DNA from 4 places in the Paenibacillus azoreducens genome. Region 3 is predicted to be linked to each of the others. Evidence: riboswitches for the same ligand, from Rfam matches in the RefSeq annotation. Region 3 holds a riboswitch; each other region holds the start of a gene.

Region 1 (7,930 bases), 1.9 Mb from region 3:
ACATCAGCTATTTCGAGGTAGGCTGAAACTATATCTTCCTTCGATACATGACTCCAGGCTTGTGCCTCCCCAATCAAACAGTATAGATCTCCAAGATGAGGGCTTAAATAGGCTGTGGACCAGTCAATCGGCACGACGCTATTATCCTCGATCAAAAGATTCTTTGCATGATAATCATGATGAACGATGGTGGCGGGTACCGTTTGATAGAGTTGTTCTAAATAACGAGGCAGGACTGCCTTAACTTTAAATAAAGCTTTGTATTCTGCTAACTTTTTCGATTTCAAAAGACCATCTAGCAACCCTAAAAATTTTTCAGCTGAAACGTAATAAGTGTTCATGATCTGCTTAGGAAGAGTCTTTTCCAAGTTGGATGCTGCTTGCATTCTTAGTCTTGCCAATTCCCTTGCAGCCTCCAAAAAATAAGCCGACTTTGGATTCTCTTCCAAATTTTCTTTTCCCGCATCTTCCATGATCATGACTCCGCTGCTCTTCAACTGCACATATTCAAAAATCTGCGGAGCTTTAATCTGCAACGGACCCACTAAATCCCGATATACTCCAGCTTCGCCGGCCATCTCACGGCCACCCCATTTGATGATGCGTGATTCACCATTCGTTAGCTTTATCCTGTAGACTTCAGAAAGAGTCCATTTTCTTAATAACGACCATTCAGCAACCTCATTCAGCAAAGGTATTTTGGAGCAATAATCTGAAAAGCATGTTGGAATCATTCCATTTTTCCCTCCCGCACAATATTGTACGAAACAGATTTTTACATATATGGCGGGGAAAATATAGACTTATAATTCTCCTTTTGGTATGATGTTGAATGAGGTCTTGAAAAATTTCAGGACTCTTTTTTTATGTCTTCGTAATCAATGGTGGCCATTTCAAAAGGATGGCCTTTCTCTTTTAGCGTTAAAAATAAGTCCAAAACTGTTTAATAAAGTTCTTTTTCGCCGATATGTCCATTTTGTCCGTCTAATCCTATTACAAGCGAGGGTATTCATGCTGGTCATTGATTTCGTTATCGCCAATTTATTCATACCTGGTCTGCTTATGTGGTGGGTTTGGAAATCCAGGGGATCGAACTGGGCAGGGAGTATTCTTTGTTTGCTGACTACGGCGTCTTATTTTGTGTTTTATTGGGTTGGAGAGTTCAATAAAGCGATCACGTTATTCGGTGCAGTATGGACGCTCCTTATTCTTTTTGCATCCTATCGCCTAATCAAAAAGTCGAAAACAGCTCCTTTATTTCCACAAAAGATAGGTAAGCGTGTGGTCCTTTCCGTTATTGCGCTGATATCCTTCATCTTTATCTATTTGAACCTGTCGTCATTACAATCCAGTTTTTATAAGAATCGGCTGGAAACGCAGCACTTTATCTTTTACAGCTCCAAAAACGATGACTCGCTAGATAAGCTTGCAGATCTTCTGGAACAGAACTATGGACGTATTACAGATGCGATTCAAGTGAAGCTGCCTGCGAAAACGAAGGTTACCGTATTTCCAAACCCAATGAATTTTATTTATTCGATCGGGCAATTTTCTAACTTTTGGTCGCTTGGCGTTTTTGGCGAAGACGCTTTATACATTGTATCCCCAAAATATCGGCCCTCCATGTTTCAATCAACCGTTCACGAATTTACGCATGTCGTCTTATCGCATGTTGACAGTAAGCGGCCCACATGGTTGGAAGAAGGGGTTGCCAATTATTTCGGGAAAACAGACTTAAATGCCTTGAACGTGCTTCCCCCTTTGGTATCTGCCGGCAAAATACCTGGCTTTGATGAGTTAGACGGGTCTGCCTTCGTTTATAGGAACGGATATCCATATTCGTATACCATTGTGGAATTTTTGGCTGCCAAATACGGATATGAGAAATTAAATGATTTTATCAGGCATCCTGAGGATTGGGATCGTATCTTTGGGGTCAGCAAAGCGGAATTGCATGATCTATGGGTGGGTTATTTAAGAGAAAATTACGGTTCAAAGATGGTAAGAGCAAAGTAAGTAAGAAAATGACCTTTTTGATCACGATGAACGATAAGAGTTGGTTTATGTTATAGGAGGGGACTTCCCCTTCTTTTTTGTTTTATTCCTATCAATAAGCAGAAAACGCGCCATCATAAACAATAGAAATTTTGGGGTCCATCACTTTTCATCGGTGTGATATGATTGATTGCAGAGGAAAGAGTTATTGATCAGCCCCAGTTTGGGGAAATTTGAAAAGGTGTTTGGTTGCTACAGAAACACCCTGTTTTTATACATATTTGTTTTATATTTCCATAAAATCATCATGCTGTCCCCGTCGTAATCCGTGATGAAGCTTTATCATGCCGCCGGCAACATGATAGGCGTAGAAGAACAATATTTGCTTCTGAAACAGAGGATCGAACGCGAGTTGGAACTGCCAATTCACGCCGACATTACCCGTTGGTATAAACAGTGGAAGTCCTTGAATCCCATTCCGTCAGCTGAAGCAACAATAAGGCATCGCTCTGGCCGGACTGCAAAGTTATGAAATCAAAGATAAGGGATAGGCATATCCCAGAGAAGGTTGCCAAACCGCCCAACACATCTGAGTCCTCAAGCACAGATGACGCGTGCCGAGGTAACGGCGCTTATCGCAAGAATGCTCAAAACAACTAATCTGATCGACATGTAAACAAGCGATCTACAATAGCTAACTTAGCCAAACAACCATCCCGGGTTTTGATCTCGCGGATGGTTGTTTTCTCAACGCCCAATGGGTAGGGAGAAACCGATTAGATCCACTCATCGTATGTTTGGAATTCAAATGATAAGAGGCGTGAATCACTTGATTATTCACTTTTTGAGTGTAGGGATACTTTCAATCCCGAATCCGTCAGCTAACCTCGTAAGCGTTATGAAAGAGGAATTTGTTGTGTGCTCATGAAAGCTACGGGAAAGTCCAACTTTCCTGTGGCTTTTTTGTGCCAAAATTGATTTTATGGGTAACAATAAGGGTACATCCATGGTTTCTTCAACTTAAACACTGGCGGTGACATAAACAATGGCAGCATTGAAAAGGTTTCTTATTGGCCGGCCTCTAAAATCTAAAGAACTGGGAGAACAAAAATTAAATAAGAAAAAGGCATTAGCCGTACTTTCATCGGATGCGTTATCTTCCGTAGCCTACGGTCCGGAGCAGATCCTCTTAGTTCTGGTCACCGTCAGTACAGCGGCTTTCTGGTATTCGATCCCTATCGGGATTGGAGTGCTCATTTTATTAACGGCGTTGATTCTGTCATATCGGCAAATTATTTTTGCCTATCCACACGGCGGAGGAGCATATGTTGTGTCCAAGCAGAATCTGGGGATTCTTCCTGGATTGGTAGCTGGAGGCTCTTTGTTGGTGGATTATATTTTAACAGTAGCGGTCAGTGTCTCGGCGGGGACGGATGCGATAACGTCAGCTTTTCCTGTGCTGCATGAGCATACGGTAGGGATTGCCGTAACATTTGTTATTCTGATTACCATTTTGAACCTGAGGGGTGTAACCGAGTCGGCATCCATCTTGGCCTATCCGGTTTACTTATTTGCATTTGCGCTGTTCATTTTGATCGGCGTAGGGCTGCACAATATCATGACCGGTCATGTTTCCCCCAATCTTCATACGCCAATAGGAACACCTGTAGCGGGCATCAGTTTATTTTTGCTGTTAAAAGCTTTTGCATCAGGCAGTTCGGCCTTGACAGGTGTTGAAGCAATATCCAATGCCATCCCGAACTTCAAAGATCCGGCCCCGAAAAATGCCGCCAGAACATTAATGGCGATGGGGGTTCTGCTAGCCCTGTTGTTTTCCGGTATCGTGTTTCTTGCCTATTATTTAGGGATTTCCCCGAATCCCCAGGAGACGGTGGTATCCCAGATCGCCAAGCAGACGTTTGGACGAAATTTTATGTACTTTTTCATCCAGGGAACAACCGCTCTGATCCTTGTCCTTGCCGCCAATACAGGTTACTCGGCCTTCCCGCTGCTTGCGGTTAATCTGGCGAAGGACCGGTTCATTCCTCGAATGTTTACCGTAAGGGGCGACCGTCTTGGTTACTCCAACGGGATCATTATTCTTGGTTTGCTCTCGATCGTGCTGATAATCGCCTTCCACGGGCAAACGGAACATTTGATTCCGCTGTATGCGGTAGGGGTATTCATTCCATTCACGCTGTCACAGACAGGCATGATGGTGAAATGGATTCGTGAGAAGCCTGCGGGCTGGGTGATGAAACTAATCATCAATACGATCGGCGCGCTGATCAGCTTTACGGTTTCAGTCATGTTCTTTGTAACGAAGTTTCCGCAAATCTGGCCGGTGCTGATATTTTTACCGCTGATCGTTTATCTGTTTCATCGCATTAAGAAGCATTATGAAGCGGTGGGTGACCAGCTACGTTTGTCGACCTGCGAACCGGTGGTTCCGATTGAAGGGAATGTCGTTATTCTTCCCGTATCCGGCATCACGCATGTTGTCGAACGTTCCTTAAATTATGCGCAGTCTCTGTCAGCGGACCAGATTATTGCAGTCTACATTCCTTTTGAACGGGAAGAGGAGAACAGGTTTGAGGAAAAATGGAACAAGTGGCGCCCCGACGTCCGACTGGTCACATTGCCTTCACCTTACAGGAGCATCATCCACCCGCTAAGTAAATTTATTGATACCGTTCACCGGAAAGCAAGCGAGTCAAATTATCAGGTGACGGTTATCATTCCCCAGTTTATTCCTAAGCGCAGCTGGCAGAATTTGCTCCATAACCAGACAAGTTTAATGATTCGTACGTATTTGTTGTACCGTAAAGACGTGATTGTGACAACGGTACCGTATCATTTGAAGAAATAAGGAAAGGAAGTAAAACCACCATTAACATAATCCGTGATGAGGCGTTGTTGTAAATTGGTGTTTAGAGAATTATTTTCATGATATGATTGTGTAAGAGATTCTGCCGATAAGAGGAGCGGGTTGATTTCTATGGACTTGGAAGCGCAAAGGGCTTGGAGTCAAAGCCATAAGGCACTAAATAACATCATTTTAAAACCCCAAGAACATTCGCAAGCGATTCAATTATTTCTTTCTCTACATGCCTGGCTGCATTCTCCGGCCGTTGGAGACACAGACAAGCCAACACTGGAAAATTTAGCGGTAGAACATTTGAATGAAACAACTTTCAGAAAGTATCCGGTAACCCTCCCGAATACCAAAAACTCGATAGCATGGCATCTATGGCATATTACTCGCATTGAAGATATGACTATGAATATTTTGGTCGCGGATGGTCAACAAGTTCTTTATGCCGGAAATTGGTTTGACAAAATGAATACTGGATTTTCCCATTCCGGTAATGAGATGAGCGGAGAGGATATTGCTGATCTAAGTTCAAGCATCCATTTTGAATCCTTATTGGCATATCGAACAGCCGTGGGTAAGCAAACACGACAAATCGTATCGGAGCTGGCACCAGGACAGTTCAAAGAAAAAGTTGAACCAGACAGGATCAAACGATTGTTTGATGAACATGCCATTACGCAAGATGCGATATGGTTAGCCGAGTACTGGAGCAAGAAAACTATAGCCGGGCTCATGTTAATGCCTGCAACGAGACATATTTTTTTGCACCTGAAAAAATGCGTACATATAAAGGATAAACTCAATAAACCATTAAAGAATCCGCTTCAAAGTTAAGGAGTCCCTGATCTCAAGTCGGTTTCCCTAGTAAAATAGAAAAAGCCTGATTGCTTCAGTACAAGCAAATCGGGCTTTTTATCATTGATTAAATCGTGCGGCCAGGGCACATCTTCACAAGGCGGATCCCGCTATGATGACGGCTTTGTTTTTGGAATGGTAAACGAAACCGAGGTTCCGAGGCCCAATTCGCTTTCAATCTTCAGACCGCTGCCGCAAAATTGCATTAAGCGCCGATGGGTGTTAAATAAACCGATTCCCGCGCGTTTATCCGTTTGTTTGTCCAAGATATGCTTCAATGTATCTTCATGAATTCCCACACCGTTATCGGAAACGCGTATTTCGACAAATTGGCCAAAATCGGTAATTCGTATGCGTACTTCGCCGCCCACGCTGCGCTTCATAATGCCGTGAGAGACCGCATTTTCCACCAACGGCTGAATGGTCAGGGGAGGAATGCGGATATTCATGGCGTCCACGTTATCATCGATTTCCCACACAGTCTGAAGTCTGTCTTCAAACCGTTCTTTTTGGATGAAAAAGTAGGAACGAATCAGTTTGAGCTCACGGTCAAGCGGGGCTGCCTGATCGAAATTTGGAAGATCGATGCCAAGCCTGAAATAATTGGTCAGCTCCTCGATGACGTCGTCCATTTTATCGGTGTCGATCCTGCTTAGGGCAGATACTGCCGTAAAGGTATTGTTCAGGAAATGCGGTTGAATTTGAGCGTGCAGCAACGCTGCTTCCATTCGCAGCCGTTCGTTTACCGACTTTTTCAGATGGGTCAGCGATTGAACCCTCGTCTTCAGCTCTGTCGCATTCATCGGTTTGGTAACATAGTCATTGGCGCCTGAACGGAATCCGGCCTCAATGTCTTTTTCCCGATTGCTTGCTGTTAGAAGAAGTATGGGGAGCTCGGCGATGGAGAAACGTTCGCGAATCCGCGCAGTCAGTTCATAACCGGACATGGCCGGCATGATCACATCGGAAATGATCAGATCCCATTCGCCTGAACCCAGGAGCTTGAGCGCTTCCTCACCGCTAAAGGCCGTGGATATTTCATAATGTTCCTCCGCAAAAATCGTTCTGAGCACATTCAGATTGACGGGATCGTCATCGACAGCCAGCAACCGAATCCGGTCCGAGGATGGGGTATAAGTTCCATCATGCACAGGCATCCGGGCATCTTCGGTCCTGCCGTCTTCAGACACAGCATCAGCCGCTGCTATCAGCGGTATGGCCGACTCTTCGGCAGCCCGGTCTGCGGTGATCTTTAAAGTAAAGGTGAATTCGGAACCCTCATTTGGCTTTGAGCGAACGGTCAATGTTCCCCCGTGCATTTCGACAAGTTTTTTGCAGATGCTGAGGCCAAGTCCGAATCCGCCCCTGAGTGCATCCTGCGATGACGCAGCCTGCTCGTAGGGTTCGAAAATTCTCTTCATGGTATCCGTATCCATCCCGATGCCCCTGTCTGTTACCGATACGCTTGCCCATCCATCGTGAATGTCAGCATCCACAGTAATCTCGCCGGCATTGGAGTATTTTACGGCGTTATGCAAAAGATTAAACAGGATTTGGTTCAGTCTGTTCTCGTCGGCATAAACAAGCGGGAAAGCAGCAGGTACGCGGTTGTTCAGCAGGATCGCTTTGCCTTCTGTCATGAAGCGGAGCATATCGATCACGCTTGAAGCCACGCCATGTAAGGATACGCCGGTAAAATGCAGGCTGATCCGGTTTTCCTTTAACCTTGCCATATCCAGCAGATCATTCAGCGTATAAGACATGCGGCGACCGACCTCGACAAGCATTCGCAGGTCATTGGCGCTTTGCTTTCCGAGTTTATGCCGCTCTCTTTCCGAGAGGGCATGCGAAATATTAATCATGCCATGCAGCGGATTCCGCAGTTCATGAGCGACGGTAGAGAGAAATTCATCTTTTTGCTTATCCGCTTGCTGAAGCGCCTCCGCCAATTGACGCGTTGCCTCGGACATCCGAAAATAGCGCTTGGACCAAAAAACCGACAGGCAAATCATCGCAATAATGAGATCGAACGGATAAGAAATCATTTCGATATGCAGGTAATTAAGCACAAGGAGCCAGATCATACTGCTGAATGCGGCAATCGCAGCCAGGAGCAAGAAAATATTATCGGCATCGATTTTCGCCGTCGACCGGAACATCATCAACGCCAAGCAAAGGCAAGGGACAAGCATCAAAACCAGATAT
Region 2 (7,930 bases), 2.3 Mb from region 3:
TTTCAGCATCAGCACCTTCACTTTGCTTCCGGCCGGAGTTTTCTCTTTGGCAGGCGGAATGACGATCAGGCAGTCGCTGTCTTTGATGGTGACCATCACGCTGGATTCATCCACTTTGGCCGGGACGGCGTACAATATGCCATCTCTTGCATCCAGCCGGCCTCTGACGAAGCGCGTAAAGGCATTGACCTTTGTATAGTCCTGGGCAAGCACAGCCGTCCATTCGGTCAGGTAAGGCTTGTCGCTTCCCAGCGTCTGCTGAATGAAAGGTCGAACAAACAACTCAAAGCCGACAAAACATGCTCCCGGGTTTCCGGAGAGGGCAAACAGCAGCTTGCCGTCTTTGACCGCCGCCGTCGTGACGCTTCCCGGTCTCATCGCGATTTTGTTATAGAGCATGTCCACGCTGTCGCTCCGCACGAAATCCCCCATAATATCATAATCGCCAACAGATACTCCGCCGCTGGTGATAACCGCATCATATTCCTGAAGCGCCCTTTCGACTTTTGCTTTGGCCAAGGCAAGATCATCCATCACCGCTTCCAAAATATACGGCTCGCCGCCAGCCTCGCGCACTTGGGAAGCCAGCATGTATGTATTGCTATTGCGAATTTTACCCGGCTGCAGCGGTTCTTCGACGGTCAACAGCTCTGAACCGGTAGAAAAAATCGCGATGCGCGGTTTTTGGTATACGGTTACCTGGTGAACGCCAAAAGAGGCAAGCACCGAAATTTCTCCTGCCTGAATCCGGCGGCCAGGGAGCATCAAAACCTCCCCTTCGTCCACTTCAAATCCGATTGGAGTTATATTTTTTCCGGTTTCGATTTTTCGTTTCAATCCAACCTGGATGCTGCCCTCATATTCGCGCTGCTCAGTCATCTCCAGCATCACTACCGCATTCGCGCCTTCCGGAACCTGGGCTCCTGTCATGATACGCATTGCCGTTCCGGGTGTTACTTCTTTATCCGAGACAAATCCGCACGGGACTTCATCGATAACATCCAACCACACCACATGCTCGGAGCTGCAGCCTGACGTATCCTCTGCTCTGACCGCATAACCGTCCATGCCCGACCGCCGGAAACGCGGAAAAGGATGCGGCGCCTTGATTTCCTCGGCCAAATAACGGTTATGGCTTTCTTCCAGCGCGATTTGCTCAACCGGACCAGGTTTTCCATATGCGGCGAGCAGTTTCTGGGCATGAGACACCTGCAGTGGCTTGCGGTGGAATTTATCGAAATCATCGTTCGTCTGCTTCATAACGTAATACACCTTCCTCATCTTAAATACCGGTTCATAACACATTCGGAAAAAGTAGTTTTCTATGATCCGCTTAATATAGGGTAACATTAAAAAACGCACGAATCCATGCTTCGTGCGTTCGTTATATTCATCGCCGCGATCTTCGCGTTATTTTACCGGATCCTACCCTCGTTTTTGGTTTGGTATAGGATTTCTTCGGTGAATCAAACAGTCCGCCAGACCCGCTGCTTCCCCTTGATATGCTGCCTCTGCTTGACTTGGAAGAGTCGGATTTGCGGTCAAATATGCTGCCGCCGGAGCCGACGCTCGAATCTCCGTTGCTTCCCCCGCGGCGGAAAATCGAACCTTTTTTCTCCACCGTGAGCGGCGGAGCGATCTTCTTATCGCTCGTTGTCGGTGCATGGTAGTTGCCCTGCTTCGGGTGATAAGTGTCTTTGCTCGAATACCCCCGGTATCCGCCGCCCAAGCCTCCCAGCGAATCAAACAGCTGACCGATTACGACGGCTGTGAGATATCCCTTCAGAAAGCTTGAATCATAGTTTTTCTGGACATATTCCTGGGAGTCCACTTCGATCAGGGTGTCGGTTTCTTTTTTAGGGTCCTTTTGTAGATGGTAATAATCTTTGCCGTAAACGAGAAACATCCGCTCTGAGTCTTCCTTGGACATTTGATCCGGCTTTTTCTCGTCGGCAAGCTCCTTGGCGACTTCCGGTACGGTTTTGTCCGCCGCCCGGTATACGTATGAGGTCGCGTTGCCGTCGCGGCTCACCGATTCCAAAGGATACGTTTCCTTCACGTTCGGGGAACCGATACCGCAGCCGGTCAACAGCGACAGGACAAGGCTTAAGACCAGTGCAATTTTTATTCCAAGCAAGGGTCGCCCCTTCCATCCTTTCATACAATCACTCCTAGTTGGCCCGGATGACCTTTACATCCCCCGGCAGTACTTTCTCTCCTTCATAAAGCATGAAACGCCCGTTCTGCCATTCGATCCGTACCAATCCGTAATCATCGGACTGGTACTGCCATACATGCTGTTGTCCTCCTTGGGTGAACGGCGTTTTGCCGTGGATCAGCACAAAGCCCTCATACTCTTCCTCCAGAAAGAAGACTTTGTCATCCAGTTCCAGCTCGGTCGGCACTTCGCTCGGATTATCGAGCCGCCCGTCGAGCGGACTGTACAGGGCATACTGCAGCGTTTCACGTTCTTCAATATGCAAATAAGCAATCGTGTTGCCATCCTGCAGCGTCAGAACCACCGCATTGCGTCCGCGATTATGCACTCTTCCCGTCACTTCATACGTAACCAGCGATACTTCGCAAATATCGCCAGGCATAAGGGACAACATGCTTTTTTCGGCTTTGGGCGGTTCCGGCTTCGCAAACAGGTTGCCAATTCGTTTGAATACGCTCATAGATTATAACTCCTTATGGTCCATACTTAGTTTGTTGAATTGCTGAAAACCGGCCATTTCGAACTCGTACTTATAGACAAGCGGTAATAATTAACGCCCCTACCAGGTGAAGCGTACCGGCAAACAAGCCGTAAGCAACCTTCCCTTGCTGCGTGCCCACATCAAGCTCAAGCTTGGCCCATACGCGCAGCAGCACCCGGACGATAGCCTCGAGCACAAGTAAAATCAGGAAGGAGATGATGGATACCATGATGGCATCCAGCAAATTGTTGGATCTACCTATGGAGACGGACAAGATATACCCCTGCGCCAGCAATTTGAGTACTAAACGCGTGGTTACCGCCATATTGCCCGCTTTGACTTCCTCAAAGTCCTTGTATTTTGTGAACAGCGAGTCCACAAACATGAGAATAAACAGGAGAAGCGCTCCTGATCCCGTCCAGACAAGGATCGCCATCATCGTATTAAAATCCATTGACACTTGCCTCCACCAACCTCGCTTTTTATCTTATACAGCAGGAACAGCGAAGGAGGCTACCTACCAGCCGTCCCCTTCGCTGCTTTTACCCTACGCTCTATTTGCCTTCCGTATTACTTGTTTTCATACTGTTTCATCAAGGCAGCGAGTTCGTCTTCAACCTGTTTGTCCGTGCCAAGCTTTTCGAACTCTTCATCGAGAGATTTGCCTTTGGAGGACATTTCGTTGCTGGCTTCCGCTTGCGCTTCCATTTGCAGCATCTTTTCTTCCATCCGCTTCATGCCGTTTGACGCAGTATCCGTGCTGAAGCCTTGCATAGCTTTGTTGATTTCGGTTTGCGCTTTGGCGGCGTTATAACGGGCTACGAGCGTTTCACGCTTGTTTTTCATTTCAGTCAGCTGTTTGCGCATTTCATCAAGTTTGTTGCGGAGGTTATCTGCAGCCGCCTTGTTTTGATCATAACTTGCTTTGTACTCTTCCATTTTTTGTTCAGCGGCTTTCTTTTCTTCAAGCGCACGGCGCGCCAGCTCGACGTTTTGGGCTTGTGCTGCCGTATGAGCTTGCTGCGTGCGTTTTTCAACGAGTGCCTGCTGCTCTTCATACAGCTGCTTGAACTTTTTCTCAATGGCGATTTGAGCCGCCACCGCTTTTTCAGCATCTTCGAGATCTTCCGTCATGTCGCGAATATATTGGTCCGTCATTTTGATCGGATCTTCCGCCTTGTCGATGATTGCATTAATGTTGGACATAGTAAGGTCGCGTAATCTTTTGAAAATAGACATATTGTTGTTTCCTCCTAGAGAGTGAATTATAGTTCTTATGATATTCATTTACGGAGCAAGTTTGAAGTCGTTTCAAAAATTCAAAAAAATTTTTTTAGATTTTGTTCACCGCTGCTTTAAGATAGCCTTCAAATACTTGTTTTGCCTCTGCGACGATGTCAAGGATCTGCTCTTTGCTGATTCCGTCGTAGTGAATTCCTGCAGCAACGGTGACGGTACATCCAAGCGCCTTTGCCGCTGTTTTCGCCATATATTCCGCCAGTTCATCTTCGCGGTGCCCGGGCAAATCCACAGTCCGAACCTGAACGTCCTTGTCTTCTTCGTTAAAATAAGCGGTAGCCACAGCACCGATATGCGCCTCTCCTCCAGTAAGAAGAAGTAAGATATCACGCCCTGCAGAGACCTCCTGAATACGGATATCCCACTTCGTTGCATTCACTAAAAGCGCCTCCTCCACATTGCCGCCTGAATTTTTAAATCCCGCAAATATGGCTTTCGGAATATCCGCGTTTCCCCCCAGCGCCCGCGAAGCATGCAGAGCCCGATAAGTATCTTTCAACATTCCCCAGCCAACCGCCACCAAATCGCCTTTGCCGTCCAGCTTGCGTATATTTTCACACTATATTATACACTTTGAGGGATGGTTATGGAAAAGAGGGGCTATTTTCTAAAAAACATCATAATTCCTTCCAAATTGGGACATAACAGTATAGACAATTACATTTGCCGACAGCATACCGTGGAAAGGAGCCGTCATCTGTATGAGAAACACTTGTCTTGGCAAAGCCCTCGCCGCGCTGCTGGTCATGAGCCTGCTGTGCCCTGAGCCCGGCCTGCAGGCGGCCTTAGCAGAAGGAGCTGTTTCTTCCCAGCCCGCAAAAGAAACAAGCAGCCGCGAAAGAGCAGAAAAGCGCCAGGAAAGGGTTTTGAAATTAGGCCAACTCATTAAAAAATACCCGGAAACTTTCAAAATCCACGGTCCTCGTACCAAGCAGATCGCCCTGACTTTTGACGATGTTCCCGATCCCCGTTATACGCCGCAGGTCCTTCGCATTTTGTCCGCAAACGGGGTAAAGGCGACGTTCTTCATCGTAGGCAGCAGAGCTAAAAAACATCCCGACCTGGTAGCCCGCATCGTTCGTGAGGGGCATGTTATCGGAAACCACTCCTATAACCATCCGCAGTTTCATAAGCTGACCATGGAGGAATACACGGAGCAAATTATCAGGACGGAAAACCTTTTGTACGGAATCATCGGATACAAACCGAAAATGATCCGCCCTCCCTACGGCGATATAACGGAAAACCAGCTCCTCTGGGCCAAACGGGAAGGTTATAAAATCGTTAACTGGGATGTGGATTCTTTGGATTGGAAAGGCCTCAGCAAAGAGGCTGTAAAGAAAAATATTATGGCTACGGCCGGTCAAGGTTCTATTATTTTACAGCATGCAGGCGGAGGCAGCTCTTCGGACTTGTCGGGATCGATCGGGGCCCTTCCGGAAGTTATCCGTGCACTGAAGAAAAAAGGGTACACGTTCGTTACCGTCCCTAAACTGCTTCGGATTCAAAAGGACAAGTAGGACTGTACTTGAATGCAATAAAATGCGTGCTTGTCTGGGCACGCAGCACCTTAAAAAAGGTCCAATCCCGGGGTAATGCTTTCCCTGAATTGGACCTTTTTCTTTTTAACATCATAGCTTCACATAGATAAAAGAGCCGCCTCAAGTCTTAAAGACTTTTGAGGGCGGCTCCGTTTTATTAAAAGCGATCGGGGGTAAGTCAATGCGCTTCTAACATCTAGTTAATAAAATACAATTCGACGTTCTGGAAACCAAAATCGCTGACGCTTTGCGCGCTGCCTGGAACAAAGATGTCAATGCGGTTGCCTTTGATGGCGCCGCCTGTATCTCTGGCTGTGGCTACGAAAGCTTTTTTAGGAAGACCGGGGAAGCTGTGACCTGTGATAAGAACCTTCGTGCCAAGCGGAATGACAGAAGGGTCTACCGCGATGGTTCCCAGTTCAAGCGGATTGCCGAAATAATCGACGGCGCCCCATCCTCCATTTTCGCTGGCTGCCGAGGAGTAGGCTGAAGCTTTCACTTGCAGTTTTTTAGTGTAATTATAGGATTTCCCCCATGCTTCCACGACCTTTTGGTCGGAATCAACATTCAGGGAAGCGGAAATGAGCGTTGGAGCCGGATCCGCATATGCCTTCACCGTGTTTTGTCCCGGTACATTCAATTTCAAGCCTGCATAGATGTTGTTTGCTTCAATGTTTGGATTGGCGTTCATAAGTTGACTTAAACCTACACCGTATGTTTTTGAAAGAGTATAAAAGGTATCGCCATCTTTGGCTACATGTACAGAATCCGCGTGAATCGGTGTGGCTTGCATCGCCAAGGTAACGCCGAGTGCAGCTGTCAATATTTTAGCAGTCAAAAATCTCTTCTTCATAGTTCCTCCTTAAGATCCATCAATGCCTGCGAGGTTAGCTGTCGGATTCGGATTGAGGAGACAACCCTACGTTCCAATGAACGATTCACCCCAAGTGATGACTAACATTTCACGATAAAATTTTCCCCCGCACTTTGTGTTTCAAAGTTTCGGCTCATTCAATATATCACAATTTTGTAACCTGTGCGCATGAAATTGTTACCAGTTTGCAATCTATAGAAACAAAACTTCCGTTATCAGCGTGACTTTGATATATAAAGCTGCGAAAAAAATGACATTCTTTTAAAGAATTTAGTTACAAATAAATCGATTTATTAACAGTATTTTTGTTATGTAAACAGAGTACTTTCTTTATATGACAAAAAAAGCTCCGTCCAAGGTTATGAACCCTGTACGAAGCTTTAAGCAGCATCCTGTTAGAGAACCTTGCTGAGGAAATCTTGGGTACGGATGTTTTGGGGATTCCCAAACACCTGCGCCGGCGTGCCTTCCTCCATGATGTGTCCGCCATCCATGAAAATAATCCGGTCGCCGACTTCTCTGGCAAAACCCATTTCATGGGTTACGATGACCATGGTCATGCCGCCTTCAGCCAGCTTTTTCATCACTTCCAGCACTTCCCCTACCATCTCGGGATCCAGCGCCGACGTCGGTTCGTCGAACAGCATCACATGCGGCTGCATCGCCAGCGCGCGGGCAATGGCTATGCGCTGTTTTTGGCCACCGGAGAGCTGGGAAGGATATGCATCCTTTTTATCGGCAAGGCCAACGGTCCGCAGAAGTTCCAAAGCGATTTTTTCGGCTTCAGACTGCGGCATTTTTTTCACCTTCACCGGAGCAAGCATTATATTTTCAAGTACCGTTTTATGAGGGAATAAATTGAATTGCTGAAACACCATCCCCATTTTTTCACGCGTGAGGTTGATGTTATGCTTTTTATCCGTAATGGACTCGCCCTCGAAGGTGATTTCGCCTTTTGTCGGCGTCTCAAGCAGATTCAGGCATCGCAGAAACGTACTTTTCCCCGATCCGCTGGGGCCGATGACAACGACAACTTCCCCTTTGGCGATTTCGATGTCCACGCCTTTCAAAATTTCAAGTTTGCCAAATGATTTATGCAAATCCTTAACGGTGATCATCCGTATTTAACCTCCTTTCGAACAGGCCGAGCAGCTTGGAAAGCGTAAAGGTCATCACAAAATAAATGGCAGCGATGATCAAAAGCGGCTTGAGCGATTCATACGTAATGCTAGTTACAGCCCGTGCCTGGTACATCAAATCAGTAACACCGATAAACGATACGATTGATGATTCTTTAATAATGGTTATAAATTCGTTGCCGATGGCCGGCAGCACGCTTTTCACGGCTTGCGGCAGGATGATGTATCTCATGGTCATGCCTTTCGTCATTCCCAAGGAACGAGCAGCCTCGGCTTGTCCCCGGTCAATCCCCTGGATCCCTGCACGGAACACCTCCGCCAAATAAGCGGAACTGTTGATGCAAAGCGTAATAGCACCGGACTCGATCGGGGTAAATT
Region 3 (7,930 bases):
CGTAACTGTAGCGGTCAACTTTGCATCATATCAAGAACTAATTTCTTATTGAGCCGAAATAAAATCCAATTATTTTGAAGACCGAAGCGATCGGAAGATCGATCCGTAACCGCAGCGGTCAACTTCGCATCATATCAAGAACTAATTTCTTATTGAGCAGAAATAAAATCCAATAATTTTGAAGCCAGGCAGTGATCGGAAGATCGATCCGTAACCGCAGCGGCTACACCAAACTACGTTAAAAACTAAATTAATACTGGACTAATTTAAAACACAATGCCGATAATCGTCGCCGACAAAAAGCTCACCAATGCCGCCCCGTACAAAAGCTTCAGCCCGAATCCGGCAACCACGTTGCCCTGCTTTTCGTTCAGGCCTTTCACGGCGCCGACGATCGTGCCGATTGAACCGAAATTTGCGAAGGAGATCAGAAAAACCGACACAATCGCTTTGGTGCGTTCGCTGAAGTCCCCTTGAATCTTCACGAAATCGAGCATTGCGACAAACTCGTTCGCCACGATTTTCGTGGCCATTATGCTGCCGGCCTTAATCGCTTCATGCCATGGAACGCCCATAAGAAAGGCGAACGGAGCAAGCGCGTAACCGAGAATGTTTTGGAATGAAATGCCGAACACACCGCTGAAAATGCCGTTGATCATGGAGATCAGGGCCACGAAACCGACCAGCATCACGCCGACGATGACGACCACTTTAAAGCCATCCATAATATATTCGCCAAGCATTTCGAAAAAAGTTTGCTTCCTCTCTTCCTTCACTTCGAGAATATCATCTTCCGGTTGCACCTTGTAAGGGTTTACAATCGAAGAAATAATAAACCCGCCGAACAGGTTCAAGACCAGCGCGGCCACGACGTACTCCGGTTTGAGCATGGTCATGTACGAACCGACGATCGACATCGATACGGTCGACATCGCGGACGCGCACAGCGTATACAACCGCTGCCGCGGCAGCAGGCCGATTTGCTTTTTAAAGGAAATGAACACTTCGTTTTGTCCGAGAATGGCGGAAGCTACAGCGTTATACGACTCCAGCTTGCCCATTCCGTTGACCTTGCTGAGCGCAAGACCGATGTATTTAATGATAAACGGCAGTATTTTATAATGCTGCAAAATTCCGATGAGCACCGACATGAACACGATCGGCATCAGCACGTGGAAGAAAAACGAATGGACACCTTCGTTGACGATGCCGCCAAATACAAAATCAGTGCCTTCATTGGCAAAGTTCAAAATTTTTGCAAAACCGTCGGCAAAACCTCTAACCAGGAACTCCCCGATGCTTGTTTTCAGCAAAATCAGCCCAAGCACGATCTGCAGCGCAATCATGATGACGATCGGCCGGAATTTGATATTCTTTTTATCCGAGCTGACGAGCCAGGCAAGCGCAAGAATCACGGCAAGTCCAATCAGAGCGACCACATATTTCATGATGTCTCCCTCCATTTTCGTGAACAAATTCACAATATTTCTGGATTCAAAGCCCTATACATCCGCTATGATGGTGTCGAGCGCGATTTCCGCCATCTGATTAAAGGACTGCTCGCTGTCTTTATGCTCAGAACGTTCATTTGTCAGCAGTTGACTTCCTACTGTCAGGATGGACAATGCCCTCACTCCGTATTTGGCAGCCAGCGTATACAGCGCCGTGCTTTCCATCTCAACGGCCAGAACCCCGAATTCCATAAATTTATGAAGTCTTGCCAGCGTCTCTCTGTAAAACTCGTCGGAATTATACACATTCCCTACAAATACGTTTGCGCTGCGGCGAACGGACTCTTGATACGCTTGCATCAGCAGGCCGAAATCGGCGGATGGCGCATAATTGCAGCCGAGAAAAATCTTTTCTGTCATGTTGCTGTCCGAGGAAACCGCCTGCGCGAGCACGATATCCCGGATTTGTAGCTCCTTCTGCATCGCGCCGCATGTACCGATCCGGATCAGCTTCTTCGCCCCGTAATCTTTGATCAGCTCCGTGACGTAAATGCTTATCGACGGATTTCCCATTCCCGTCCCCTGAACGGACACCGGAATTCCTTTATATAACCCGGTAAAGCCGTACATCCCTCTAACCTCGTTGTAACACCGAACGTCCTCCAGAAAATGTTCGGCCACGAATTTGGCGCGGAGCGGATCGCCCGGCAGCAGAACCCGTTCCGCAACGTCTCCGGCTTTGGCCCCCAGATGAATACTCATGTTGCATTTCCCCCTTGATTAAACTGGCGAGCGATGATTTGTTATCGCTTACAGTAGTTATCTTAAAGGGAATCCGGGGCCGAAACTAGTCCAATTGCTGCCGTTGGATACGGAAGAAAAAGGACCATGCTGTTACGCCATCAACTCCTGCCGGATATTTTCCAGGTCCCTTTTCGTCGGGATCGTGGAAATGATGACCGTTGGCACGCTCGTTAAGGATACGGGCATCGTGCTGATCACGAAGTCGATCTGATGCTGCTTGATGATATCATCGGTCAGCCCATGCAAAATCGAAGTTTCGATCGTCAAATCGTCGCCAATTTCCCTTTTGATCAAGTTCGCGACGTAATGCCGCACCGAAAACTCCTCGCCGATAATCAAAAATGCCTTTTTGCTTTTATAACGAAGGCTGGAACTGATAATAAACGTAAGCTTGGTCAAATGATAGTCATTGTAAATCATATCTGGGAAGCTCCGCTGCCAATGCTGCATACAATCGGTTACGGACGCAAAAATGGACTGCTCTTTCTCCTGGATATACGCAGTCAGATGGCTGTGCGAAACGGCCATCAGTTCGGGAATGGCGTTATCGATCCGCAGCTTGTCCACAAATTCCCGGATTTCGGCCAAAAACCGCGGTCCTAAGTTCAGCGCCGGAAAGGCTTCAGCCAATACAGCGATAAGCAAGCCGGACATACGGTTCTCTTCACGATCCCCACCTTCCGAAGGAGGCGCTTTTTCCTCGAAAATATTCAATCCGTCCTTGTCATGGTATTGGCTGAGGTTGAACATCGACTGCAAAAAATAGACCTCATCCTGAGGCAAAACGACGCCGTAAAGCTGAGTAAGCTTCTCCGACAGTTTTACGACGGGGCCGTAAAACGCGTTTTGATCCCAGGCATAGCTGCCGTTTTTGAGCGCAACCCGATGTCCCTGTTTGACTCTTTCGAGCACAATAGCGATCAGAAACGACAGGCTGCGCTTGGAATTCAAAAAGTAGATCACTCCTTTTTCCCGCTCGATTTCCGCCACTAAGCCGTTCAGCCGGTCAAAATCGGCATTCGAAAAAGGCCATCCGGTATACGGATAAGCCTCGGTAAACAGTTTCCAGAAAAAATAGCGGACATGAATTTCATTACCTTTAAGCGTCGGCGAGGAGTACGTAATCCGAAGCTGAAACGGACGCAGCTCATCCCGGTTTAGATGAATAATCCATTTTTTGAACGAGGAAAAACTCATGTAGAGCTCTTCCGCCACCTCTTCCGCAGAGGCGTTTCCGTTGTTTACGAACAAAAGCTGCATCAGGCGGAAATAAGGCGTCTCCCGAAGCAGCGGTTCCAAAACTTCCTGAATGCTCGTGCCGTAACGGTCCCGGCGGAAAATGATGCCCCTCCCCCTCGATACCTCGATATGCATGGACGGGGGCAGGAGGTGAAGGGCCGCTTCGACGATTTTGCGGACGGACTTGCCGGATAACCCCAGCTCTTTTTCCACCTCGGCAAACGTAAACCACCGCTCCTCCCGGTCCAGCAGCTTCAGCAGCGATTTCAGCTGCATATATTCTTTATTCATGTCATCACCTTTACCCGTTGCTTCCGCCAGGCCAAGCGGTACCTCAATATTCTAGCCAGCGAAGGCCATATTCAGCCCGAAGGCTGCTCCATCCGGTAAATACGCTGGTCAATCAAAAAATTAAGCAAAATACGGTTGAACTCAATCGGCTGACATAAATGACTTGGATAGATCGCGTCTTCAATGACCGCCTTCTGTGCGCAGGAGAACCACTCTACCGCCTTGTTCATCTGGTTCACAAACCATTCGCTTTGTCTGCCCGCTACGCATAATATCGGCATTTTCAGCCGCGTTGAACCCGGATCCGTATGGACCTTCAGCAAAGCCATCCGCTGCTTGATCGATTCGGTAGGCCGTTTATGAAACAGCTCATTCCGTAAAATACTGTAAGCCGGAATCCAGCGGTGGTATGTCACGCGGAGCGAGCGGAGGAAAAATTCCGCAGGCAGATAATAGGAAAGCCAGCTGCATGCCTCGAGGATTTTCCACAGGCTGCTTTTGGTGCCAAAAGGACCGCATGGACCGTAGAAATAACTGTCCACCAGCACAAGCGCATTTACCCTGTCCGGGTAAGAGGCCGCAAACTTTTGCACAAGCAAACTTCCGCTCGAGCAGCCGACAAGGGTCACTTTCGGGATATCCAGTTTATCCATTAATTCGTTTAAATCCTCGCATTGCGTCTTGACGATCTCTTCCACTTCCACGTTTAACTTCCCCGAATTTCCGTATCCCCTCAAATCAAGCACGATGACTTTGGCTCTTTTGCTGAAATACTCCACTTGAGGCTCAAACATATGATGAGATGAAAGATGTCCATGAATAAAAACAATGGGCACGCCGCTGCCATGCGTCTCATAATACAGCGTTGTTCCGTTCACTTCTATATTAGGCAACTTCCTTCTCCTCTCCATTATGCATTATCTGACGATGCCTTCTTTAATCCAGAACTAAATCCGAAAACAGCAAAAAAAGAAGCACGGGAAAGAGGAACTCTCTTTCCATGCTTCTTGAGGCAAGGCAAATAAACCTTGCATTGCATGTATAAAAAGCAGCCTCTCTTCTAACGCTTACGAGGTTAGCTGACGGATTCGGACCCAAGAGTAGCCCTACTCGAATGCTTTTTCGAGATTCACCCCATGTGACGAATGATTGATCATCACGGCCGGTTCCCCCGTTTTCCGTCGGAACGGAAATTCAGCGATCTTAGACATCCATTCAATTTTCCGCACAGAAAAACACAGAGCAGGTACCCTGTGTTCGTTGACAACTCACAGTTTCACTCCTCTCTCATAGCGACGCTTACGAGGTTAGCTGTCGGATTCGGGCAGTGAGAGTTGCCCTGCGGATTGGAAGCCGATATTAAACCGCCTCTTCTTCCGATTCACCCCTAGCAGCGGCTTCATTCCGTATGATCGGAATGCCATGCCAATGCTGATTGTGGTTCCCCCGCTTTTCGCAATTGAAAATTCAGCGCAATTCATTCATGAAGCGAAGATACTTCATAATGAGTTGACTATACGCCTGAGCCGGCAAACTGTAAAGGATGGTTATGATAGAATTCATGGCCTTTTTTAAGGCTATTGCCGGTTTCCGGTCACTGAACTTACTCAATCATTCATTTACAACCGAAAGCTTCCGTTTACTTGATTTATGTTCCGCATAACACTTGATGAGCGGCCCCCTACAGAAGCGGATACAGGGACATTTGCTCGCCTTTCAGAATTACCGGCTTTCAGAAGGCCTGTTTGGCAGCGAATGAGTAGGATGGAGAAACTTCGAGTTCTTCTTTTCGACCAATGACTGGCTTCGTGTCACATGGAACACCGTATTTCTGAATGGGCTGTTTCTTGTGTTCGGTTTGGGGACGGCAATCATGCTCTCGGTGCTGCTCAATGAAGTCGCGGTTAAATGGTTCAAGAAGACGGCACAGTCATTTGTCTTTTTGCCATACTTCATTTCTTGGCTGGTCGTTAGCATGATGGTGCAGACGATGTTCAGCTCATCCGAAGGAATGGTGAATCAGGCATTGACCTCTCTAGGATTTAAAGGGGTAGATTATCAGGTGGAGACTACGTCCGTATGGTTAGCATCTTCTTGCTATGACTGCTGTCTAACACAAAGCCCCGTTACTAGCCGTAAGAATCTTCGATTCTTCGCTGGCGGCGGCTTCTTTTTTATTTCCCCCTCCCAAAGTTGCCCCTTAAAACGTTAGAGCCGGTAAGGAATACTCCCGATGAAAAGACGATTGAGAACCCGAATAGGCAAATAAGAACTAGGCAGAAACAACGTGATTAGATATCATAGAATTTAAAAATAAAAACACTTTCCTTGGGATAATTAAGAGGGGGCGGCATTTTCATATGTTCAAATCGACATATCTGCGTATTTTTTTATGGAGCTGCATCTTAATTACCATCATTATCATCCCGTTTTCATTATTTCTGATTCAGCGATTCTCGGATTATGCCTCCTCCCAGCTCGGATATATCAACAGGGACAGAATTGAAGAAACATTAGACCGTACGGAATTCATCCTGGCTAAACTGAAGTGGTACGGTTTGAACATATATGAAGATCAGACCCTTCAGAACTGGATATACTCCCTCGGGGATGATCCCTTGCTTGATGCCGCAGCCCTGCAGACCTTGTCAAAATATTTATCCAAAGAATCCTTTTTTGAAGGCGCTTACTTATTTAATATGCGCCGGGAAAAAGTAATGGATTCCAAAGTTGGTCTTCTTTCATTCGACGAGTTTTCGGATCAGACGATATTGAAGCGTGTTAAACAGAAAGGCCCGTTCTTATTACGGTATTCCCACTATGAGACCGGAGGGAAGTCATATATATCATTGGTATTCCCGTCCTCCTATGTGGAAAAGGAGCACTATGGATATTTGGTTGTGCTGTTAAATCCACAAGTATTGCAGAACTATCTCATTTCAGGGGAAGGTTCAGAGAAAGGCGCGAAAGATTATCAAGTGACACTCATGGACCGTTCCGGGCAAACGATTCTAGGCCAGGCGGACGATAGGATCATGGCTGGCGTGATGCGTTCGAGAACAGATGCCAAGAAAGGTTCCTTCGAACTAAAAGCAGATGAGCAGACTTTATACGTGAACTATGCCGATTTAGATACTCAGGATTGGACGATTTATTCCCTGTCCGGCATGAAACAATTCCGTAAGCAGGTTACCTCTTTCCAACAGACGATTGTATTGTGCTCAATTCTGCTCCTCATCTTGCTGCTGGTCGCAGTACTTTGGAATTCACATTTCTTCTTCAAGCCTTTCCGGATCCTTGCGGCTCAAATCCATGGCAAGCTTGGCATTCATGCCAAAAGCGATATCGATGCGATTCGGCAAAGCGTCGTTTTATTGCGGGATCATTCCCCGCTTATCAAAACGGAATTTTTACGGCGGTGGATATTGCAAGGCAGGCTGGGGAACAGCGCACGCGAGGCTCTTTCACGTGAATCAAAAATACTCCAATACGAATGGATACGGCTGGCCGTTGTCAAAATCGATGCTTTCTACGAAACCGCAGAGCGTTATGATTTTGCCTCCCAGAGACTGTTGAAATACGCCATTGGCAACATTGCGGAAGAAGTACTTATCAGTAAGGATCGCGCAATCGAAGTTGTCGATTTCGGCGGCGACCACCTGCTCCTCCTTATTGGCATAGCCGATCAAGCAGATGACATGATGGAGGATTTGAGCCAGCTCAGCCGCATGGTAAACAGGTATATTCAGCTCAACATAACCGTGGCATACAGTACGGCAAGGCATGTTCGCGATGATCTGCGCGCCGTATACGATGACTTATGCGAATTGACGTTGTTCAAATTCATCAGCGGTGACGACAAAATTTATACGGAACAAGAATATGAGCGCTACGCGGATTTGCAATATCAACCGGATGATACCCTGCTGGACCTCCTTATTCAGTCGATTCGCAGCGGCAAGGAGGAGCAGTCCTTTCATTGGCTGGAACAATGGTTTGTCCGGCTGCAAGCGATGAATTATTCCGAATGTCAATTCCAATTAAAATTAATGTTCTTCTCCTTCGTCAAATCATTTAGCAAACTTACTACCGTACATAACGTAAAGGGAATTGAAAATCATCTAAAAAAATTCGCAAAGCTCGAA
Region 4 (7,930 bases), 590 kb from region 3:
TCTAACACAAAGTGGATCAGGAAGCTGGATCGACATCGAATCTTGAATTCAGCCGGGCCTAAGCGAATGCTTACGAAGTATGTTTCCTTCGGAAACATTTCAGGTGCTCACGTACCCACTACGTACGCTCCACTCCTTTCGTCCCTAGCTTCATCCAACCTTCTCGGTGCTGAAAACCAGCCTTTTTGAACACGCACTAACACCCATCCCCTATCGAAAATATCCGGACTCCAAACGTCAATCGACGCGGACAGTCCCTAAGTTCATTTACCCTGTCGACCATTATTTCATTTTCTGGGGAAGCGCCATTTTCAGGTCTGCTATATTCCCGATATTTTCAGAAATTCCGCCACTGGTCCGAGTACAAGCACAGGCAGGAAGGTTAATGCTCCGATCAGAAGCACCGTACCGACCAAAATGCCCGCGAACAACTTCGTGTCGGTATGGAAGGTGCCGATGGTTTCGGGAACCGTCTTTTTCCGCGACAGAGAGCCCGCCACCGCCAAAAGCGCGATAATTGAAACATACCGTCCCAGAAGCATGACAAGCCCTGTGCTAACGTTCCAGAACATCGTGTTGTCGCCCAAGCCTTCAAAACCGGAGCCGTTGTTCGCAGCGGAAGAAGTAAACTCATACAAAGACTGGCTTAGCCCGTGATATCCCGGATTGGACAAAGCGTCGGTCCCCAAATGCGTCATAAACGAAATGGCCGTCGGCGCCAAAATAATCAGCGGATGCATGAGAATCGCAATGGCGATCAGCTTCATTTCCCGGCTTTCGATTTTCCGGCCCAGAAATTCCGGCGTCCGTCCGACCATCAGCCCGCAGATGAACACGCCCAGTATGGCGTACATCAGCATGTTGACCAGACCTACGCCCTTGCCTCCAAAGACAACGTTCAGCATCATTTCCGCCAGAGGAGCAAGCCCGCCAAGCGGCGTCAGCGTGTCATGCATATTGTTGACCGATCCGGTGGTCGCCGCCGTGGTAACCGTCGTAAACAGCGCGGACTGCGCTACGCCGAAGCGGACCTCTTTGCCTTCCATGCTGCCCTGCGAACTGTCGATGCCCAGCTGATTGATCAGCGGGTTGCCGCTTTTTTCCGAAACATAAGTCAGGCACAGGAAAGCTAAAAATAAGAACATCATGGCCGAGAAAATAATCCAGCCTTGCTTCCGGTTTTTGGCAAACCGTCCGAACGTATACGGCAGCGCGGCCGAAATCGTCCACATGCTCAAAATCTCGATCACGTTCGTCAACGGACGCGGGTTCTCAAACGGATGCGAGGAGTTCGCCCCGAAAAAACCGCCGCCGTTTGTTCCCAAATGCTTGATCGACTCCAGGGAGGCGACCGGCCCCATGGCGATATGCTGCACTGTGCCGCCAATCGTGTTGACCGTCACAGTAGGCTCCAGCGTTTGCGGAACCTGCAAGCCGACCAGCACCAATGTGACGATGAGCGCCAGCGGCAAATAGATGCGGGTATGGGCTTTAACGAAGTCCTCAAAGAAGTTCCCCAGCCCGCCCCCTCTGCGCGTAATCCCGCGGATGAAAGCAATGGCAACCACAAGGCCCGAAGCCGCCGAGGTAAACATCATCATCGTGATGACGATCATCTGGCCGAGATACGACATGCCGCTTTCGCCGCTGTAATGCTGCAGGTTCGTGTTGGTCATAAAGCTGATGACCGTATTAAATGACAAGCTGGCATCCATGTTTCCGACGTTGCTCGGGTTCACCGGCAGCCCGCCCATCAATCGTAGAACAAGATAACTGAGGGCCACCAATATGATGTTCGTCGCCAGCATGCTAAGAGCGTATTTTTTCCAGCTCATGCTTGAGCGGTTTTTTAGCCCGATGATTTTAAATAAAATGTTTTCCATCGGTCCGAAAATCTTGTCCGTACGATTGGCCTCATTGGAAAACACATGATATATATAGCTTCCTACCGGCTTGACCAGCAGGAGCAGCACCGCGATGACAATGCAAATCTGCAAAATATCCACTTTCGCTTCCTCCTCATAAAATAACCCCACAAAGTGTCGCGTGACCTTCGAGGCTTATTCCGATTACTTTGCGGGGACCCCGGAAATATAACTCCACAAAGTGTCGCGTGACCTTCGAGGCTTGTTCCGATTACTTTGCGGGGACCCCCGGTTCCCCCTGTACTAAAACCGTTCCGGATGGATCAGGGCATATACCAAATAGATGAATACGAGCAGCGCCAAAACCGACACTACGATCATCGTTCTTCCCCTCCCCCATCCACGATATGGCCGCACCACATCAGGAACAGCAGAAAAACGCCGAACACTCCCGCAAGTGTCACGATCATCAGAAAGTCCATCATGGCTTTGATTTCTCTCCTCTCGGTCATAAAACGCATTTACTTCAGCAAAAATCCAACTTCGCCGTTTAACGAATGAATGATGTGGTTGGCCCCAAGCCCCCGGTATATTCCCGGAGAATTCCCTGTACGCGTAATCACATAGATCGGACGTGAAGTCCAGGGACGGCATATTTGCAAATACCGGCAAGTTAAATTGAGACTATTCTCGAAGATGAAGATCCGGCCGACTTTCTGCTCCGGCACGGCCCATTCATCTGTATGGTTCGTATGAATCCGGATGATTTGCGAAACGCCCAGCTTCTTGAGCGCCCGCTCTTCCTTCAAATTATTGGTTAGCACGGCGAAAGGCCGTTTGAGATAAATCAGAAGCTTAATAAATTTGCGCCCGGCTTCATTAGGCGCCGTAACAACGATGAGTTCCTCTTCCACGGCTTTCGCCCCCTTTCCGGCAAGATGTCCAGTCTATTAAAAAATCCGTAAGACCTGCTTTACAGCCTTTTGCCGAGTCTGCTTCACAACAAAAAAGCCGCAGGAAAGAGGTCCTTTCCCGCGGCCTGTTACCCATGGCGAAAGAAAGCCATGAAAACACTGCCCACGACAAATGCTGCCTCTCCCTATACGCTTGCGAGGTTAGCTGACGGATTAGGGCGTGAGAGTCGCCCATCCCCCCATCGTCCCTTTTCGGGACGGGAGGATTCACCCCGGGCACCGCCAATGCGGCGCTAATTTGGGTCCCCCGCTTCCGGCCCGCAGCCGGAATTAAGCGTTAAAGACATTCAAATCAATCGTTAATTTTCCGAAATTTTTGCATTTCCTTTCATTTTCAAACCATTTTGGCAACAAAAAACCACAGAGGTTAATAGGTCCCCTGCGGTCGATACACATCGATCACAAGTTTCATCATTCCTCTCTCATACGACGCTTACGAGGTTAGCTGACGGATTCGAGCGGTGAGAGTCGCTCTACCCGCGTTTCGGATCCATGGCATCCGTTCCGCGGGATTCACCCCTGCGGTACCGCCTGCTTCCGACTCTCACACCGGACAACAGGAATACACGCGATTGGTTCCCCCGATTTCCGCCACCTGCGGGCAGAAACTCAGCGATTAAAAATGGAAACGTTTAGAATATGTTTTGAATACGATTTGAATCATACACCCGCGCGCAAAACGTGTAAAGGTGACGCGAAATCACCTATCGCTTAAAAATGCGGCATTTTGAATTGAGTTATCGCTTACAAGGGTTTTTATCTCCTCTAAAGTCGTCCAACCTCTTTATTTCACCTGTTTTCGTAAATCAGGCTGTCATTTTTCATCCTCCTGTCCGCAAGGGAATCTGGAATTTCCGGTAAACCGCCGATATGATGCGCAAAAACATGCATTCTGTTAAAAAACAGCTTTTACCACCCGCAATCCCCCGGAAATTCCCTGATACAAGATACCATTTCCATTGACGCCGAATTGAAACGGGATGACTCATTAAGTAAAATGAAGTTGCATATAACAAAAGCGCTGCAATGATCAGGTTTTACATATCAAATAAGATGGAAGGAGGGCAAAAACATGTCAGTATACGATTACCAAGCCCACACGCTTCAGGGAAAGGCCGTACCCTTGTCCGTTTATGAGGGGAAGGTACTGCTGATCGTGAACACGGCGAGCAAATGCGGATTTACGCCGCAATACCGCGGGCTTCAAGATTTGTATGAAAAATATCATAAACGAAATTTTGAAATTCTCGGTTTCCCAAGCAATCAGTTTGCGCATCAGGAACCAGGGAATAACGAGGAAATTGCGGAGTTTTGCCAGGTCAATTACGGCGTCAGTTTCCCGATGTTCGAGAAAACCGACGTCAACGGCGAAGATGCTCATCCGCTCTTCAAGTACCTTACCGAACAGGCCCCGGGAGTTCTGGGATCCAAAGCGATCAAATGGAATTTCACCAAGTTTTTGGTCGACAAAGAGGGACATGTGGTGAAACGCTACTCCCCGCAAACAACGCCGGATAAACTGGAAGAGGATGTCATTAAACTGCTTGGAGACTGAAATGCATCTGCGGAATAAAACATGTAGTAGCAAAAAAGAGGCCTGGCGGCCTCTGCAGGCTGTCGAGAACATCTCGGCAGCTATTTTTATGTTCATCGATTATATAAGTGTTCGGCGGAGCTTATGTATTCTGTAACTGACAGGAAAAACATCCGCTAAACGCGGCCCTCGCTTCTTAGAGGGTACTTCGATAGACGTTTTGCTTTATGTTTCAGGCCGGACGGAATGCAGCCCTTCGGAACGACTGCTTTGATCACCCGACGATGTCTGCGGTTGGACTGGCTAACGAAACACGCAATCGCTATTCGGGCAAAAATGGGCTTCTAAAACTTCTTACGAAACCAGGGAACGTTATTCTGCTCAAAAGTAGTTCATTCGGCCGTATTTCATTCAAATAACGATCTGTAGTTTCGTTAAAATTAAATCGGCACCGTTTTTACGGCAATAACGCTTACCAGTTTCGTTAGCCGCATTCAGAACCAAACCGCCCTTTTGGCGGCCTCTTTCGCATATTCGGATCCTATCGGAGCCAAATACAACAAAAATCCCTGTAAAAACAGGGATTTTTGACTGGCTATAAATGCGGTAGAGAGGACTCGAACCTCCACGGGCGTACGCCCACTACCCCCTCAAGATAGCGTGTCTGCCATTCCACCACTACCGCATATCAACATCTTTTTCAGCAACTCTTTTATTATATACTACTCGCCCCAAAATGTAAATAGTTTTATTTAAAATGCGCGGCCAAATCTTCGTACTGTGAAGACATAGGCGGGCCTTCGCCCGCCTCTTTTGGATCATGTACCCCGCATCCAAGATCGTTTTTTCAGCCCGTTATGCCGCATGTCAGAAACTTGTAGACTAACCTTGCGCGTCACTGTGAAGAAGTTATTCTTCGCTGGACTGTTGTTTTCTGTAACGGGTAAAATTGATGTATTCTTTGATAAACTCTTTTTCCTTCTCGGACAACGTAATGTTTTCCTCAAGCTCATCCCACACATATGTACCCGCGTTCTCTTTTAGATGAAAAGATCCCCGCTCCTTGCCCAAAATAAGCCAGTCCAGGCTGACATCGAAAAAGGAAGCAATCTCTATGAGCTTATTGGTGCTCGGCGTTGATTTTCCTCTTTTCCAGTCACCCAGATTTCCTGTGCTGATCCCAAGCTGCTCACAGAAAGATTTTTTTGTCATTTTGCGCATTTTAATCAGCGATTCAATTCGTTCATAGATGGATTGCATAGAAAACCGCCTTCCAAATTTTCATCTGACGACGTAATTAAGTAATTTTTGTCTTGCAAAGTTACGTAAAAACGTATATAATATTCTTTATGCATAGTCATTATAGCATACTGGTAATTGTACCATTAATCCCAGTCTTTTTGCCATGTACTCCTCAAGAACTGCTCATCAATTATTCTTTTTACTCCCCGTCAGACTGAAGCGATCATCCATAGCTCTTACATAAGGAAATATATTTCAATTAGAGGGAGCGACCTTATTTGGTTAATTCAGGCATCACTTTTATTGAAATTATCGATTCGTTACAACAGGCTGTCGCGGTTGTCAACTCCCAAGGCCGCATCATTTCCGTTAACCGCGCTTGGATCAAGCACTCGATTGAAGCAGGCGTACCCGAAACATTTGCGTGGAACGGGGTTCGTTTTATGCAAGTTTACAGCGCCATATCTGAAGCCGACGGACAACCTCCGGATGAACTCGATTCCGTGCTTAACGGCACGGTGCCGTTTATTCGTATGGAAATTCAGTGTTTGCTGCAGCGCAAACTGGAATGGTTTCTGCTCGATGCATCCACGATATATGAAGATGACGGCCGAACCGTAAAAGGAATGGTTGTTTGTCTCACTGACATAACGAAAAGCAAGGCGCTTGAGCATGATCTCATGGAAGCTCTGACGCAAATCCGCACGCTGCGCGGTCTTCTTCCCATCTGTGCGGTATGCAAAAGGATCCGCGATGAGCATGACATCTGGAATTCTGTTGAGAGCTTCCTTGAAAAACATACACATGCAGAATTCACCCATGACATCTGCCCCGACTGCATCAGGCGGCTGTATCCTAAATATTCCTCCGTGCTGGACGGTTCATCTTGTTCTTGATCTGCACAGGAAAAGCGCCCTGCGTCTATTCGCTGCATACATAAGCATAAATTCGTATTCCATATCCTGCTTCCATCGACTCGCCTGCATTTCTTCTTTTGGGAAAGATGTTTGACGATTTTTCTTTATATGAATATAATTGTTTAGACAATTATTTATAAGGAGTGTTTTTTCTGAAAAGGTCCACATCCACTTACCAGTCCATCGGATTCCGTTTTGGCAATATGTCGCGCAAAATGTCCTCCCTTTTTGCCGGGAGACTTAAACCATACGGCATTACACCCGAACAGTGGTCGGTTCTTTATCAAGTGCACCTGCAGGAAGGGATTAACCAAAAAGAGCTCGCGCTCAGATCCGGGAAGGATCAACCTTCCATCACGCGGATTCTCGACGTGCTTGATAAGAAAGGATACATCCAGCGCAAGGCCGATCCGGGCGACCGCAGAGCCTATCTGATTTACGCCACGCCTGAAGTAGAGCAGCTCATGAGCGAAACCGTACCGATTGAGCTTGCCATGAACGATGAGTTGATCTCCGGCATTTCGGATGAAGAACTGCGGGTCTTGGATCAGATTATCCTGCGCATTAGCGCAAATATCGATCGAATTTTCATAGATCAGAGGTAAACAACCATGAAAAACAACAAAGACATCGAAGACAAACTTTGGACGCGTGAATTCATCATGCTGACGGTTTGCAATCTGCTGCTGTTTTTGAATTTGCAGATGATTTTGTCTCCGCTTCCCGGTTATGTAAAAGAACATTTTCATGCGGATGCATTGACCGTCAGCCTGTTCACGACCGTTTTTGCTTTATCAGCCATCATATCCCGTCTCTTCTCAGCCAAAGCGCTGGAAAAAGGCCAGCGCAACACCATCCTGTTTCTTGGCCTGATTCTGTCGTTCCTTGCCACCTTGGGTTATCTGTGGAGCGGAACGCTTGCGCTGCTGTTGTTGATGCGGATTGTGTATGGCGTCGGCTTCGGAATGGGCAGCACCACATTACCTACGATGGCATCCGGCGTGATCCCGATCCGCCGCTTGGGTGAAGGCATGGGTTATTTCGGCCTCTCTACAAGCATCGCCTTGTCGCTCGGCCCCGTTATCGGCAGCCTTCTGCTGGATCATGGCGGTTTCTCTTCACTGGTATATGCTACGCTGATTGTTATCGCCCTTATTTTTCCGCTCGTTTATCCGCTTGCGAAAAAGGTGAAGTCTCCCGGGGCGGCTTCCGTTCCCAAAGAATTTTCAGCCGTTCCGCAGAAAAAAGGATTTCCCAAAGCGCTGCTTCTGCCGAGCCTGCTTAATTTTCTGATGTCCGTGACTTACGGCGGCCTGCTTGGCTTCATTAATCTGTTCGGCAAAGAATCGGGCCTTACGAACGCCTCGCTGTTTTTCTTGTTTAATGCAGTTGCTGTTG

What was found. Region 3 has a riboswitch for cyclic di-AMP ahead of L6442_RS24455 (alpha/beta fold hydrolase). Riboswitches for the same ligand answer to the same signal wherever they lie in the genome.
Region 1: it holds a riboswitch for cyclic di-AMP, as region 3 does, so the genes downstream of both, L6442_RS00560 (APC family permease) here and L6442_RS24455 (alpha/beta fold hydrolase) in region 3, are expected to answer to the same signal.
Region 2: it holds a riboswitch for cyclic di-AMP, as region 3 does, so the genes downstream of both, L6442_RS13980 (3D domain-containing protein) here and L6442_RS24455 (alpha/beta fold hydrolase) in region 3, are expected to answer to the same signal.
Region 4: it holds a riboswitch for cyclic di-AMP, as region 3 does, so the genes downstream of both, L6442_RS27085 (hypothetical protein) here and L6442_RS24455 (alpha/beta fold hydrolase) in region 3, are expected to answer to the same signal.

What each region holds. Positions count from the first base shown of each region.
Region 1 covers NZ_AP025343.1:103,855-111,784, forward strand. The annotation lists gene L6442_RS00550 (phosphotransferase) at 1-734, opposite strand, end outside; gene L6442_RS00555 (gluzincin family metallopeptidase) at 1,012-2,016, shown strand; cyclic di-AMP (ydaO/yuaA leader) riboswitch at 2,730-2,907, shown strand; gene L6442_RS00560 (APC family permease) at 3,041-4,864, shown strand; gene L6442_RS00565 (DinB family protein) at 4,994-5,704, shown strand; gene L6442_RS00570 (ATP-binding protein) at 5,836-7,930, opposite strand, start outside.
Region 2 covers NZ_AP025343.1:3,198,731-3,206,660, reverse strand. The annotation lists gene L6442_RS14015 (molybdopterin molybdotransferase MoeA) at 1-1,260, opposite strand, end outside; gene L6442_RS14010 (DUF4247 domain-containing protein) at 1,391-2,161, opposite strand; gene L6442_RS14005 (DUF4178 domain-containing protein) at 2,172-2,678, opposite strand; gene L6442_RS14000 (DUF350 domain-containing protein) at 2,749-3,153, opposite strand; gene L6442_RS13995 (PspA/IM30 family protein) at 3,270-3,938, opposite strand; gene lpdD (prenylated flavin chaperone LpdD) at 4,033-4,500, opposite strand; gene L6442_RS13985 (polysaccharide deacetylase family protein) at 4,700-5,518, shown strand; gene L6442_RS13980 (3D domain-containing protein) at 5,736-6,392, opposite strand; cyclic di-AMP (ydaO/yuaA leader) riboswitch at 6,401-6,557, opposite strand; gene L6442_RS13975 (amino acid ABC transporter ATP-binding protein) at 6,809-7,531, opposite strand; gene L6442_RS13970 (amino acid ABC transporter permease) at 7,518-7,930, opposite strand, start outside.
Region 3 covers NZ_AP025343.1:5,503,809-5,511,738, forward strand. The annotation lists gene L6442_RS24440 (NupC/NupG family nucleoside CNT transporter) at 267-1,448, opposite strand; gene deoD (purine-nucleoside phosphorylase) at 1,503-2,213, opposite strand; gene L6442_RS24450 (AcpB/EbpR/MafR family transcriptional regulator) at 2,346-3,785, opposite strand; gene L6442_RS24455 (alpha/beta fold hydrolase) at 3,857-4,678, opposite strand; cyclic di-AMP (ydaO/yuaA leader) riboswitch at 4,834-4,995, opposite strand; cyclic di-AMP (ydaO/yuaA leader) riboswitch at 5,067-5,268, opposite strand; gene L6442_RS24460 (hypothetical protein) at 5,659-5,997, shown strand; gene L6442_RS24465 (AraC family transcriptional regulator) at 6,146-7,930, shown strand, end outside.
Region 4 covers NZ_AP025343.1:6,088,934-6,096,863, forward strand. The annotation lists gene kdpA (potassium-transporting ATPase subunit KdpA) at 321-2,006, opposite strand; gene kdpF (K(+)-transporting ATPase subunit F) at 2,169-2,246, opposite strand; gene L6442_RS27085 (hypothetical protein) at 2,387-2,779, opposite strand; cyclic di-AMP (ydaO/yuaA leader) riboswitch at 2,954-3,126, opposite strand; cyclic di-AMP (ydaO/yuaA leader) riboswitch at 3,254-3,464, opposite strand; gene L6442_RS27090 (glutathione peroxidase) at 3,912-4,394, shown strand; tRNA gene L6442_RS27095 (tRNA-Leu) at 4,976-5,058, opposite strand; gene L6442_RS27100 (helix-turn-helix domain-containing protein) at 5,283-5,633, opposite strand; gene L6442_RS27105 (PAS domain-containing protein) at 5,894-6,511, shown strand; gene L6442_RS27110 (MarR family winged helix-turn-helix transcriptional regulator) at 6,736-7,137, shown strand; gene L6442_RS27115 (MFS transporter) at 7,144-7,930, shown strand, end outside.